Regions from separate parts of the Streptomyces sp. NPDC030862 genome, predicted to be linked through region 4. Evidence: riboswitches for the same ligand, from Rfam matches in the RefSeq annotation. Region 4 holds a riboswitch; each other region holds the start of a gene.

Region 1 (3,200 bases), on a different contig from region 4:
ATCTTCGCGTAATCTCCGCTGCATCGACTTGTGACTAGCGTTCGAATGCCGCTACGTTCACCGTCACCTCAGCAGTCACGCGAAAGGCACACCGCATGCGCTCCGGGAACGGCAGGCACCGTCGACCCCGTCAGGCCCCCGCCATCGTTGTCGCGGCAGGGGTGACCGGATCCGCCATCGCCCTTCCGCTGCTCGGCGCCGGCTCCGCGTCGGCCGTCGACGCCCACACGTGGGACCGGGTCGCCGAGTGCGAGTCCGGCGGCGCGTGGAGCGCCGACATGGGCAACGGCTTCTACGGCGGACTCCAGCTCTCGCAGGAGACGTGGGACGCGTACGGCGGCAAGCAGTACGCCCTGCGCCCCGACCTCGCCAGCCGCGCCCAGCAGATAGCCGTGGCGGAGCAGGTCTACGCCGCGACGGGCGTCAAGACCTGGGAGACCTGCGCCCCCATCGTGGGCCTGGGCGGCACCGACGCCGCGCCGGCGAAGGGCGCCACGCCCGACGCGTCCACCGACGCCGCGACGCCCGAGGCCACGCCGGACGCCGCTCCCGAGACGCCCGCCCCGGCCGAGTCCGACGCCACGCAGCCGGTGGAGCCCACGGAGCCCGTGGCCCCGGCCGACCCGGTCGAGAGCCTCCTGCCGACCGAGCCCGCCGCGCCCGCCGCGCCCGCCGAGCCCGCCACGCCCACCACGCCGGACGCCGCTCCGGATGCGGCCGCCCCGGCCGCCCCGCCGGCCCCCGGCACCGGAAAGCACCGCGGCGCGCCCGACCCCGCGGAGCCCCCGGCGGCGACGGACCTGGCGGCCACGGACCCGGCCGCACCGGAAGGTGACGCCGCCACCGGCGCCGACAATTCGGTCAGCGGGCGCGAAACGGACGGCCATGCCTCGCGGAGTGACGGCGCGGCACGCGACCTGGCGGACGCCCAGCCGGGCGCGTACACCGTCCGCCCCGGCGACAGCCTCTCCGCCATCGCCGCGGAGAGGGACCTCGAAGGCGGCTGGACCGCCCTCTACGACGCCAACCGCCAGACCGTGGGCGAGGATCCGGACCTCATCCTCCCCGGCCAGAGCCTCGATCTGGCTCCCGCGCAGCCCTAGTTGACCGGGGCCAGGCAGGGGCTATTGGTGCCTCTATGTCCGGGTCTGCGCCAGTGAGACATGAGTCTCTTTGTGCCAACTGGCGCCTCACGAACGCACGATGTGTCCGTTCCGCCCCTCACCTGCGCAAACGTCCGTCAAGCCGCGGGCGGTAGGGGCGGATTGACCCGGATGTCCGTCTTTGAACTTCAGTGGGCTCTGTGTTTACGGTCGTCATCGCTCGCCACCGCGGGCCCCTTCGACCGGTACGCCGAATCCTGCCGCCGGCCGTGAGGGAACAGTCGTCGCGTGATGCGCCGAAGGCAGGAGCGGGGGACCCAAGGTAGGTGCCGGCCCCCGGCCGTCGGATGACGGTACGTGAGCCGGCTTGGGGTGAGGCCGCGCGAGAGCGCGGCGGGGCAGCTCATCAGCCCTAACCCGACAGCTCACCTCGTAGGCGTCGGTGAGGAGATGCTCCATGCTGTTTTCCAGCAAGGTTTCCGGCAAGGCCAAGCACCGTCGCCCGTCCAAGGCGGTCCGTTTCGCCGCGTTCGCCGGCATCACCGGCGTCGCCGTGGCCGCCCCGCTGATGGGCGCCACCTCCGCCTCGGCCGCCACCTCCGCCGAGTGGGACAAGGTCGCCCAGTGCGAGTCCGGCGGCAACTGGTCCATCAACACCGGCAACGGCTACTACGGCGGCCTGCAGTTCTCGGCCTCCACCTGGGCCGCGTACGGCGGCACCGCGTACGCCTCCACCGCCGACCAGGCCAGCAAGGCCCAGCAGATCGAGATCGCCGAGAAGGTCCTGGCCGGCCAGGGCAAGGGCGCGTGGCCGGTGTGCGGCGTGGGCCTGTCCAACGCCGCGTACAACGGCGGCGCCGCCGAGCGCACGGCCGAGCAGCCCACCACCCGCAGCGAGCAGCGCACCGCGCCGAAGGCCGCCCCCAAGGCGCCGAAGGCCGCCGAGTCCGCGCCGAAGGCCGCGTCGAAGACCGTCACCACCCCGACCGGCAAGAAGGTCGAGAAGGGCGACGGCGAGTACAAGGTCCAGGCCGGTGACACGCTCAGCACCATCGCCGCCGAGAAGAAGGTCGCGGGCGGCTGGGAGAAGCTGTTCGAGCTGAACAAGGACATCGTCGACGACGCCGACCTCATCTACCCGGGCCAGCAGCTCCATCTGAGCTGACCCCCCGAAGGCCCCGGCCCGCCGCTCACAGGGCGGGCCGGGGCCTTTGTGGTTACCCGCAGGTAAACCTTGCGGGGTTTTGCCCCGCATTCGGGGCCCTCGGGTCGTTTTTCGTCCCACGAGGCGGGCGTCGGCTGGCCCCGGCCCCCCGGCCGGTTAGGCTCTTGTCGCACGGCGCAAGGCCAAAGAGACCCTGCACCCTGCACCGCTCGCGTCACAATTCGCGTCACATCCCAGAAGGAGATGCTCGTGCCGTCCATCGACGTCGTCGTAGCCCGGGAAATCCTGGACTCCCGAGGCAACCCCACGGTCGAGGTCGAGGTCGGCCTCGACGACGGCAGCACCGGCCGTGCTGCCGTTCCGTCCGGTGCCTCCACCGGTGCGTTCGAGGCCCTCGAGCTCCGCGACGGTGACAAGGACCGCTACCTCGGCAAGGGTGTCGAGAAGGCCGTCCTCGCCGTCATCGAGCAGATCGGCCCGGAGCTCGTCGGCTACGACGCCACCGAGCAGCGGCTGATCGACCAGGCGATGTTCGACCTGGACGCCACGCCGGACAAGTCCTCGCTCGGCGCCAACGCCATCCTCGGCGTCTCCCTCGCCGTCGCGCACGCCGCCTCCGAGGCGTCCGACCTGCCGCTCTTCCGCTACCTGGGCGGCCCGAACGCGCACCTGCTGCCCGTTCCGATGATGAACATCCTGAACGGCGGCTCGCACGCCGACTCCAACGTGGACATCCAGGAGTTCATGATCGCCCCGATCGGTGCGGAGTCCTTCTCCGAGGCCCTGCGCTGGGGCGCCGAGGTCTACCACACCCTGAAGAAGGTCCTGAAGGACAAGGGCCTCTCCACGGGCCTGGGCGACGAGGGCGGCTTCGCCCCCAACCTCGACTCCAACCGCGCCGCCCTCGACCTCATCCTCGAGGCCATCAAGCA
Region 2 (3,200 bases), on a different contig from region 4:
CCGGTCACCCCGCTGGCACCCGTCTCGATCCGGCTCACCTTCGACTGGTGCCAGCCGACGAGCCGGGCCGCGTCCCGGCTGGTGAGCCCGGCTCTCAGGCGCAGCCGCCGCAACTCCTCGCCGAGCTTGCGGCGCCGCACCGCCGGACCGTGCCGCGTGCCCCGCACGACAGCCCCACCTCCCGCCCTCCGGAACGCTGGACCAACCCGCCAGTCTGCCCGCGGGAACCGCTCTCGCGTAGCAGGGTTCACCGCTTCGAGCGACAGATATATGCATATCTTGGGGGATCGGCCCCACCCGGGGCGACATAAGTGGCACTCTGGCGCGAAGCGCAATCCGAGGCCGTCCTCGCACAACATCCGCTCCCTGTCGGAGTCCGGCCCCGGTGGGAAAGGGACAGCGTCGCCATGGCAGACCACCAGGAAGCATCCGTCACTCTGCCGAGCGATCCAGCCTCGGTCTCCGCAGCCCGCAGATACGTGGCGGACGTTCTTACCGAATGGGGCCTGCCGGCCGAGTCCGACACGGCGGACGCGGTACGGCTGATCGTCTCCGAGCTCACCACCAACGCCGTTCAGCACACCTTCGGGCAGTCGCCGACCTTCACGGTGGACATCCGGCTGGAACGGGACGAGCAGCTGCGCATCGGTGTCACCGACAGCCACCCGCGCTGGCCGCAGCGCCTGCCCGCGGCCGTCCAGCAGGACAACGGCCGCGGCATGGTCATCATCCGCTGGCTCACCGCCGAACGCGGTGGCCGCCTGACGGTCACTCCGACCGGCGAGGGCGGCAAGACGGTGTGGATCGTCCTGCCCTGGCCCGTCCCCGTCCGGGGCTGAGCGCACGCCCGGTACGGCGGCGGCCCCGTACCGCCCGGTCGTGCGGTACGGGGCGTACGAGCCCTCGTGTCAGCGCACGCGCCCGTAGTAGACCGACTTCGACCAGATGCGGTCGAGCTTGACCACCGAACCCGACTTCGGTGAGTGCCAGATCTTGTTGTCACCGGCGTACAGGCCCACGTGGTAGACGCGTCCACCGGAGTGGAAGAAGACCAGGTCACCCTTCTGCCGCTGCGACGTGGAGATGTGGCGGGTCTTGTTGTACTGCTGCTGCGCGGTGCGCGGCAGTGTCTTGCCGGCCTTCTTGTACGAGTAGAGCGTGAGGCCGGAGCAGTCGAACCGGGACGGGCCCGCTGCCCCGTATGCGTACGGGGAGCCCTTCTTCGACGCGGCGACGTTCAGCGCCTTCGAGGCGTGCGTCGCGGCGGCGGCCTCGGCCTGGGGGACGGCGCCCGGCGCCAGCATGGTGCCGCCGACGGCGGCGAGCGTCAGTGCCGAGACGGCACCGGCTCGGGACAGCAGAGACGGGACATGAATCTGCGCGGTCATAGCGCAACCCTTCGTCAGCCGCCTGTGAAGGATGACCTGTCGGGTTCGGGCTGGCGAAGTTGCCCGGCCGCTGACGCGGCTTCACCCCAAGGGGCGGCCATGGTGCGCTCGCCCCGGACTGCTTGGGTCCTCCACTCCTGCCGATCCACTCCTGTCGACCAGTCGTCCGGACGGCGGCAGGACTCGGCGTCCGCCCGGACCGCCCCGCCGCGGTGGCGGGGGCTTGTCGTCGAAGGGATCTTGACCCATGACAGGGCGAAATTCCGAGCCGAAACGGAGTTATGTGAGGCTCCTCACGACTGATCCATTCGAGTGGACAGAGGCGTTTTGGCGCGACGCGACGGCCGATTGATGATCCGTGGACCAGCGGCGGAAGGTGATGTTCCGCCAGATGCGTACACCATGGGCGCAACTCGTACAGTGCGTAATTCCCTCGTTTGCGTACGCCGAACGAGGGTGGCTCGTCGGCCCTTCTGCGCCCATCCGTGCTACGCGGAAATCCCTCATCAGGCGGGCTCCTGAGGGGTCGTCACCCGCGCAGCCCGACATTCGCCATCGAGAACACGCGGCGCACGCGCCAGCGTCCGGGTGTGCACCTCGCCCTCTCGTGCTCATGCGTCGGGATCGGTGCCTCCCGCGGTGCGGCCGTGCGCCCGGCGAGCGCCCGGTTGATCCGCTCCGGGGGTGGGGAAGCGTGCCGGATCGTTTCGTCGTCCTCGTGCGGGTGACCGGGCGCGTACCCGGGGTGTGGGGGTGGGTAGCCAGGGGCCGACTCGAGCCAACCGGCGAGTCAGACCCCGTCACCCCGCCACAGGGAGGGAATCCGTATGCGTCGCATCGCGGCCGTCGTCCTCGGAACCATCGCACTCCTCGGATCCACCGTCACCACCGCCTCGGCGGTGGCGGTGCCGGACCCCACCGCCGTCGTCGACTGCGTCACCACCAGCGCGACCGACCTGACCACCGTCGTCGACCCCGCCTCGCTCGCCCTGCCCTCGGAGGTCCCGGGCGCGAGCTGCCTGGCCGTCTGAGGCGGGCACCGCGGCTTGCCGGGCGGCACGGGCGCACCCGTACCGCCCGGCGAGCGGCCGCGCCTCGTATACGACCCGTGCTGCGGGCCCGGTGGGCGGCCGCTCATGTCCCATGGCCAGGCAAAGCCGTAGTTAACGTGCCGGAAAAACTTCTGCCCGAGATTGAAATATCTCTCCCTCACAATGTTTCCGCAGGTCAACAGAGTGTTGAAGCCGGATAGGGTCCCGCTGCCGCCCGGGGTCGTGCCGGGCGGGAACATGTGAGGTGAAACGTGCAACTGAGCCCGCACGAGCAGGAGCGCCTGCTCATCCATGTCGCTGCCGACGTGGCGGAGAAGCGCAGGGCACGCGGGGTGAGGCTCAACCACCCCGAGGCCGTCGCCCTCATCACCGCGCACATCCTGGAGGGGGCCAGGGACGGCCGGACCGTCGCCGAGCTCATGGCGTCCGGGCGCAAGGTGCTCAGCCGGGACGACGTCATGGAGGGCATCCCCGAGATGATCCACGACGTCCAGGTCGAGGCGACCTTCCCCGACGGCACCAAGCTCGTCACCGTCCACGAGCCGATCGTCTGACGGGGCCCGCCACCGATGATCCCCGGAGAGATCCTCTACGCCGACGAGCCCGTGCCCCTCAACGAAGGCCGCCCCGTCACCCGCCTCACCGTGCTCAACGCCGCCGACCGCCCCGTGCAGGTCGGCTCCCACTACCACTTCGCCGAGGTCAACCCGGGCCTCGCGTTCGACCGCCCCGCCGCCCGCGGCCTGCGGCTCAACATCGC
Region 3 (3,200 bases), on a different contig from region 4:
CGGACGCGGAGGGCGCGGACGCCGCTCTGGACCGCCTGGCGAAGCTGGTCGCCGAAGGGCTCGAAGAGCTTCCCGAGACCGTCTGATCCGTCTCGGATATCTCCGGCGCCTGCCTGATATTGCAGCGGAGTCGTATCGCCCCCGAATTCCCGGGTGATACGGCTCCGCTTTTCGTTTCGGTGAATCTTTCTGTATACGGCCTCGCTGTTAAATTCGGGCGCTCGCCGTGTTGACGCGATGTTGCGGAGTCCTCACGCGCAGCCGGTGCGCGCCGAGCGAGCGCTCGGTGTGCAGGGCGGTGAGCGCCCGGGCCCGTTCCGCGTCACCGCGCGCCACCGCGTCGACGATCGCGCCGTGCTCCGCCCACGCCTCCACGGGCGAGGCCGGCTGCTCGACCGCGTACATCCAGGCGATCTTGTGGCGCAGCTGGGTCAGCAGGGCGGTCAGGCCCGGACTGCCGGAGGCCTGGGCGAGCGTCTCGTGGAACCAGCCGCCGAGCGCCCGCAGGTCCTCCCCCTGGCCCTGGCGCGCCCGCTCCTGGCCCAGCCTGACCAGGCCCCGCAACACCTTGAGGTGCGCCTCGGTACGCCGCTGGGCCGCGCGCGCCGCACCGAGCGGCTCCAGCAGCGCCCGGACCTCCAGCAGGTCGGCCGCCTCCTGCTCGGTGGGCTCGGCGACGCACGCCCCGGCGTGGCGGCGGGTGGTGACGAAGCCCTCGGACTCCAGCGTCCGCAGGGCCTCGCGGACCGGGACGCGCGAGACGCCGTAGCGGCGCGCCAGCTGCTCCTCGGTGAGGCGGCCGCCGCGCGGGAAGACGCCGGAGACGATGTCGTCGCGAATCGCCGTGCATACCGAGTGCGCGGGAATGCGCATACCGAACCTCCGACGTAATGCGCGCGAAACAGCGTGCGTCCGACCGATGTGACGAGTGTTCAGTGACTCTATGACAACGGGACTGAATTTCCGACGCCGGGTCGAAATCCATGGATATCTTTTGGCCAATGGCCGCACGAAGAAGGCCCCGGCTCGGATGGGGAGCCGGGGCCTTCTTCGCGGAATGTGCGGGTCAGACGTTGACGCCGTGCGAGCGCAGGTACGCGACCGGGTCGATGTCGGAGCCGTACTCGGCGCTCGTGCGGGCCTCGAAGTGGAGGTGCGGACCGGAGGAGTTGCCGGTGGAGCCCGAGAGGCCGATCTGCTGGCCGGGCATGACCCGCTCGCCGACCGAGACGCTGACGGAGGAGAGGTGGCCGTACTGGGTGTACGTGCCGTCCGCCATCCGGATCACCACGTTGTTGCCGTACGCGCCGCCCCAGCCCGCCTCGACGACGGTGCCCAGGCCCACGGCGACGACCGTGGAGCCGGAGGCGGCGTGGAAGTCGACGCCGGTGTGGCTGCCGGAGGACCACATGGCGCCGCCGGTCTGGTAGCCGGTGCTGACGTACGAACCGGCGACCGGGAGCGTGAAGGAGTTCAGGCGCTTGCGCTCGGCCTCGCGGGCGGCGCGCTCCTCCGCCTCGCGGGCGGCCTTGACGCGGGCCTCGGCCTTGCGCTTGGCCTCGGCTTCGGCCTCGGCCTGGGCGGCGGCGCGGGCGGCGGCCTCCTCGGCCTCGCGCTCCTGCGCCTCGGCCTGGGCGTCCACGCTCTCGGCGAGCGTGTCGGTGATGACCGCCTGGTTGAGGCCGGTGTCCTCCAGTGCGCGGACGTCCGCGTCGGCGGCGAGCGCCGGGGAAGCGAGGGTTCCGATGACGCCGGTGGTGGCGATGGCCGCCACGCCGGCGACGTGTGCGCTCTTACGGCTCAGGCGGCTCGGGGCACGGTGCTTCCCGGTGGCACGGGTGAACGCCATTCGGTGGCTGATCCTTTCCTTCCTTCTCGCCTACCGGGTTAGCTGACGGGTTCGGAGCAGGAAGGTCTCCTACGGGCCCCTCCGCACGGATGCGAAGGCGTCCGATTCACCCCAGGGACTTCGTGTGGGTCCCCGGCTCCCCGGGCTCGCGCCCGATGGGGATTCGGCGATGGCTGCCCGGTGCCGCGGATGCGGCGGGTACGGCGGGCGGACAGCGCATCAGACGCTAAGCGGCTGATCTTTCAATCACCAAACGGACACGGTTTTTTGTAGCGCACGCCACAGGGCAGACACGTAACCTCCGCAACAAAACGGACATGTGGCGGGCCGGGGTGCAGACAGCGGAACCCCGGCATCCGTGCGGATGCCGGGGTTCCGGAGGTGACGCGCGGCCGACCCGCCGTCAATCAGCCGCTGACGACGCTGACTTCACCGATACCGAGCGCCTCGACCGGCTCCTTGATCTGCGCGGCATCGCCGACGAGCACCGTGACGAGACGGTCCACCGGGAAGGCGCTGACGACCGCGGCCGTGGCCTCCACCGTCCCGGTCTCGGCCAGGCGCGCGTACAACCGCGCCTGGAAGTCGTCCGGGAGGTGCTGCTCGACCTGGTCGGCGAGGGTGCCCGCGACCGAGGCCGCCGTCTCGTACTTGAGCGGGGCGACGCCCACGAGGTTCTGCACGGCGACGTCCCGCTCGGCGTCGGTCAGGCCCTCGGCGGCGAGGGTGCGCAGCACCTTCCACAGGTCGTCGAGCGCCGGGCCGGTGTTGGGGGTGTCGACGGAGCCGCTGATGGCGAGCATCGAGGCGCCGTTGCCCTCGGGACCGGAGCGGAGCACCTGGCCGAAGGCCCGTACGCCGTAGGTGTAGCCCTTCTCCTCACGCAGGACGCGGTCCAGGCGCGAGGTCAGGGTGCCGCCCAGGCAGTAGGTGCCGAGCACCTGTGCCGGCCACACGCGGTCGTGCCGGTCGGAGCCGATGCGGCCGATCAGCAGCTGCGTCTGCACGGCGCCGGGGCGGTCGACGATGACGACGCGGCCCGTGTCGTCGGCCGTGACGGGCGGGACGGGGCGGGGCTCGGCGGTGTCACCGGTCCAGGCGCCGAGGGTGTCGGCGAGCACCGCGTCGAGGTCGACGTCCGTGAGGTCGCCGACGACGATCGCGGTGGCCGTGGCGGGCCGGACATGGGCCTCGTAGAAGGCCCGTACGGCCGCGGAGTCGATGCGCTCCACCGTCTCCAGGGTGCCCTGGCGGGGGCGGGACATCCGGGAGTCGGCCGGGAACAGCTCCTTGGAGAGCTGCATGGCGGCGCGGCGCGCCGGGTTGGCGATCTCGTGCGGGATCTCGTCGA
Region 4 (3,200 bases):
CGGTGTCCGCGACGTACCCGGTGATGCGCGAGCCGGGGCCGGCGTTCGTCCACAGGTTCTTGGGGCGGCGGCTCTCGTTGCGCTCGATCACGGCGTTGGCGGCGGAGAGGATGGTCTGGGTGGAGCGGTAGTTCTGCTCCAGCAGGATCGTCGTCGCGTCCGGGTAGTCCTCCTCGAACTGGAGGATGTTGCGGATGGTGGCGCCGCGGAAGGCGTAGATCGACTGGTCGGCGTCACCGACGACGCACAGCTCGGCCGGGCCGAGGTCGTCGTAACCCGTCCCCACCAGTTCGCGTACGAGCGTGTACTGGGCGTGGTTGGTGTCCTGGTACTCGTCGACGAGGACGTGGCGGAAGCGGCGGCGGTAGTGCTCGGCGACGTCCGGGAACGCCTGGAGCAGGTGGACCGTCGTCATGATGATGTCGTCGAAGTCCAGGGCGTTGGCCTCGCGCAGCCGCGCCTGGTACATCCGGTACGCCTCGGCGAGCGTCTTCTCAAAACCGTCGGCGGCCTGGTCGGCGAAGGTCTCCTCGTCGATCAGCTCGTTCTTGAGGTTGGAGATCTTGGCGCTGAAGGACTTCGGCGGGAACTTCTTCGGGTCGAGGTCCAGGTCGCGGCAGACCAGCGCCATGAGCCGCTTGGAGTCGGCGGCGTCGTAGATCGAGAAGGACGACGTGAAGCCGAGCCTCTTCGACTCGCGGCGCAGGATGCGGACGCACGCGCTGTGGAAGGTCATCACCCACATGGCGTTGGCGCGCGGGCCGACGAGCTGCTCGACGCGCTCCTTCATCTCGCCGGCGGCCTTGTTGGTGAAGGTGATCGCCAGTATCTGGCCCGGGTGGACGTGCCGGGTGGCCAGCAGGTGGGCGATGCGGTGGGTGAGCACCCGGGTCTTGCCGGAGCCCGCACCGGCCACGATGAGCAGCGGCGAGCCGGTGTGGACGACGGCGGCGCGCTGCTGGTCGTTCAGCCCCTCCAGCAGCGCGGCGGGGTCCACGACGGTGCGCGGCGCGCCGTCGCGGTGGTACGCGTCCCGGGCCGGGGGCACGTCGAAGCGGTCCCCGAAGAGGTCGTGCGGGACCTCCTCCGGGGCCGGGGCGTGGCCCTCGGAGTCCTCGGGGGGCGGCGGCGGTTCCTCGGAGGTGTGGTTCCGCAGGTCCGCCAGGAAGCTGTCGTCAAAGAGGCTGCTCATCGCCTATCGAGTCTAGGCCGCCCCACTGACAGCCGGGGCCGAACCGGCTTCGTCGCAGAGCGCGATGACACATAAGCGGCGCGTAAAGGTCACGAAAATGTATCCGGCATATCGAACATCATCCTTCACAGCACCACCACACGTTGGCTAGCGTGCCGCACAAGCGGACCGTTCCCTCATCGGCGAACCACGCCGATCGGACCGCCCACGCCGAATCCACTCTCCCCGCTCGGGAGTTGGAACCGGGGACCCACCATGCACCATGGGGTGAATCGGCCGCTTCCGCAGGCCGTAGGGCACCTTCCGTTCGCCCGAACCCGCCGGTTGACCCGGTAGGCGGTCTACGGAAGGAGATGCCGGCCTTGGCGTCGCATCGCAAGCCGCGCAGCAGCACCACCCGCACGTTCGGTACGTTCGGTTCGTTTGGCACCAATTCCCCCGCCGTCGGGGTCACGACGGCCGCCATCGCCTCGTTCACGACCCTGCTGTCCGCCCAGTCGGCCGAGGCCGCGCCGGGCCGGCCGACGGTGGAGGAGGTGCAGAGAAAGGTCGACGACCTCTACCGGCAGGCCGGAGGCACGGGGACGCAGGCGCAGCGGTACGCCCAGCCCGTGCGGCCCGCCCAGCCAGCGCAGCCCGTGCGGCCCGTCCAGCCCGTCCAGCCCGCCCCGCTCATCCCGCACGTCCCGCACGTCGAGGCGGAGCCGACCGCGAAGCCCGACAACGATGCCGTCGAGGCCGTCGAGCCCGCCGAGGCGTGGAAGGCGGAGATCCCGACCCCGCGGGCCGAGCCCGCGAAGACCCCCGAGGCGCTGCGCGCCGGCAAGCGGACGGTGCAGCGCAAGCTCGCGGAGGCGCGCGCCCTGCTGGCGCGGGAGGAGACGCGGACGGAGGCGCCGGACCGGACGCAGGCAGAGGCCCCGGCCGGGACGCGGGCGGAGGCCCCGGCGTACGGGCCGGAAGCCCGCGGGACCGAGAGCGGAACCGGTCACGGTCCCGACCGCACCGCGGCCGAAGCCGACAAGGTGCTGGCCTTCGCCCGCGCCCAGCTCGGCAAGCCGTACGTCTGGGGCGCGGCCGGCCCGAGCTCGTACGACTGCTCCGGCCTGACCCAGGCGGCCTGGAAGGCGGCGGGCGTCGACCTGCCGCGGACCACCTGGGAGCAGGCCCACGTCGGCACGCGCGTCTCCATGGACGAGCTGCGCCCCGGCGATCTGGTGTTCTTCTACGACGACATCAGCCACGTCGGCGTCTACCAGGGCGACGGCGTGATGATCCACGCCCCGCGCCCTGGGATGAACGTCCGCGAGGACGCGGTCCACTCCATGCCGCTGTACGGCTGCGTGCGCCCCGCCTGAGGGGGCGGCCTGAGGGGGGCGGCCCGCCCGTGGGAAGCGGGCCGCTCAGGTCACATCAGGTCCAGAGCGTCGCGATGAAGATGTTGGCGACGGTGAGGCCGCCCACGGCGCCGAACAGCGCCTTGTCGACCGTCTCCTCGTCCCGCTTGACGTACACCAGGCCGAGAATGACGACCAGGATCGCCAGCTTCACGCCGATCTTGATGTTGTTCACGGTCTGGTCGTCGGCCTGGTTGAGCCCGACCAGGGCCACACCCGTCACCAGCATGGTCAGCGCGCCGTGCAGCATGCCGGGGCTGAAGCGCGCCGTGCCCGCGCCCATCGCCTTCATCTGGGACAGGAAGCCGCCCAGCAGGGCGCCGATACCGATGATGTGCAGCGCGACGAAGACATTGATGAGTACGTCCATGGGCCGGAGCCTAACCGGGGCCATAGCACCGGTCGCCGGTCAGGGTTGCCTCATTCATCGCCTCGGTCACAGCTGATACGGAATGAGAGATTCCAGGCGTGTCGCCGCCCACGGAAGCCGTTCCCGAACTCTCACCTGCGGGCAATTGCGGTCACTCCCCCTCACCACCGTGACCGGCGGGTTTAGCGTCCTCCCCCAGGTGGCCGGTTCTCCCACCGCCGTCTTCCGACTCCCGGGCGGC

What was found. Region 4 has a riboswitch for cyclic di-AMP ahead of ACZ42X_RS26130 (C40 family peptidase). Riboswitches for the same ligand answer to the same signal wherever they lie in the genome.
Region 1: another riboswitch for cyclic di-AMP. It lies ahead of ACZ42X_RS15095 (transglycosylase family protein); the one in region 4 lies ahead of ACZ42X_RS26130 (C40 family peptidase).
Region 2: another riboswitch for cyclic di-AMP. It lies ahead of ACZ42X_RS19800 (C40 family peptidase); the one in region 4 lies ahead of ACZ42X_RS26130 (C40 family peptidase).
Region 3: another riboswitch for cyclic di-AMP. It lies ahead of ACZ42X_RS29245 (M23 family metallopeptidase); the one in region 4 lies ahead of ACZ42X_RS26130 (C40 family peptidase).

Annotation. Positions count from the first base shown of each region.
Region 1 covers NZ_JBVIEN010000005.1:130,200-133,399, reverse strand. The annotation lists gene ACZ42X_RS15100 (transglycosylase family protein) at 162-1,103, shown strand; cyclic di-AMP (ydaO/yuaA leader) riboswitch at 1,388-1,557, shown strand; gene ACZ42X_RS15095 (transglycosylase family protein) at 1,561-2,268, shown strand; gene eno (phosphopyruvate hydratase) at 2,518-3,200, shown strand, end outside.
Region 2 covers NZ_JBVIEN010000007.1:77,388-80,587, forward strand. The annotation lists gene ACZ42X_RS19790 (helix-turn-helix domain-containing protein) at 1-167, opposite strand, end outside; gene ACZ42X_RS19795 (ATP-binding protein) at 408-839, shown strand; gene ACZ42X_RS19800 (C40 family peptidase) at 909-1,388, opposite strand; cyclic di-AMP (ydaO/yuaA leader) riboswitch at 1,393-1,555, opposite strand; gene ACZ42X_RS19805 (hypothetical protein) at 2,216-2,419, shown strand; gene ACZ42X_RS19810 (urease subunit gamma) at 2,692-2,994, shown strand; gene ACZ42X_RS19815 (urease subunit beta) at 3,010-3,200, shown strand, end outside.
Region 3 covers NZ_JBVIEN010000012.1:110,301-113,500, reverse strand. The annotation lists gene ACZ42X_RS29255 (HPr family phosphocarrier protein) at 1-86, shown strand, start outside; gene ACZ42X_RS29250 (GntR family transcriptional regulator) at 208-873, opposite strand; gene ACZ42X_RS29245 (M23 family metallopeptidase) at 1,067-1,849, opposite strand; cyclic di-AMP (ydaO/yuaA leader) riboswitch at 1,863-2,028, opposite strand; gene ACZ42X_RS29240 (M16 family metallopeptidase) at 2,257-3,200, opposite strand, start outside.
Region 4 covers NZ_JBVIEN010000010.1:140,430-143,629, forward strand. The annotation lists gene pcrA (DNA helicase PcrA) at 1-1,192, opposite strand, end outside; cyclic di-AMP (ydaO/yuaA leader) riboswitch at 1,391-1,547, shown strand; gene ACZ42X_RS26130 (C40 family peptidase) at 1,546-2,550, shown strand; gene ACZ42X_RS26135 (hypothetical protein) at 2,606-2,959, opposite strand.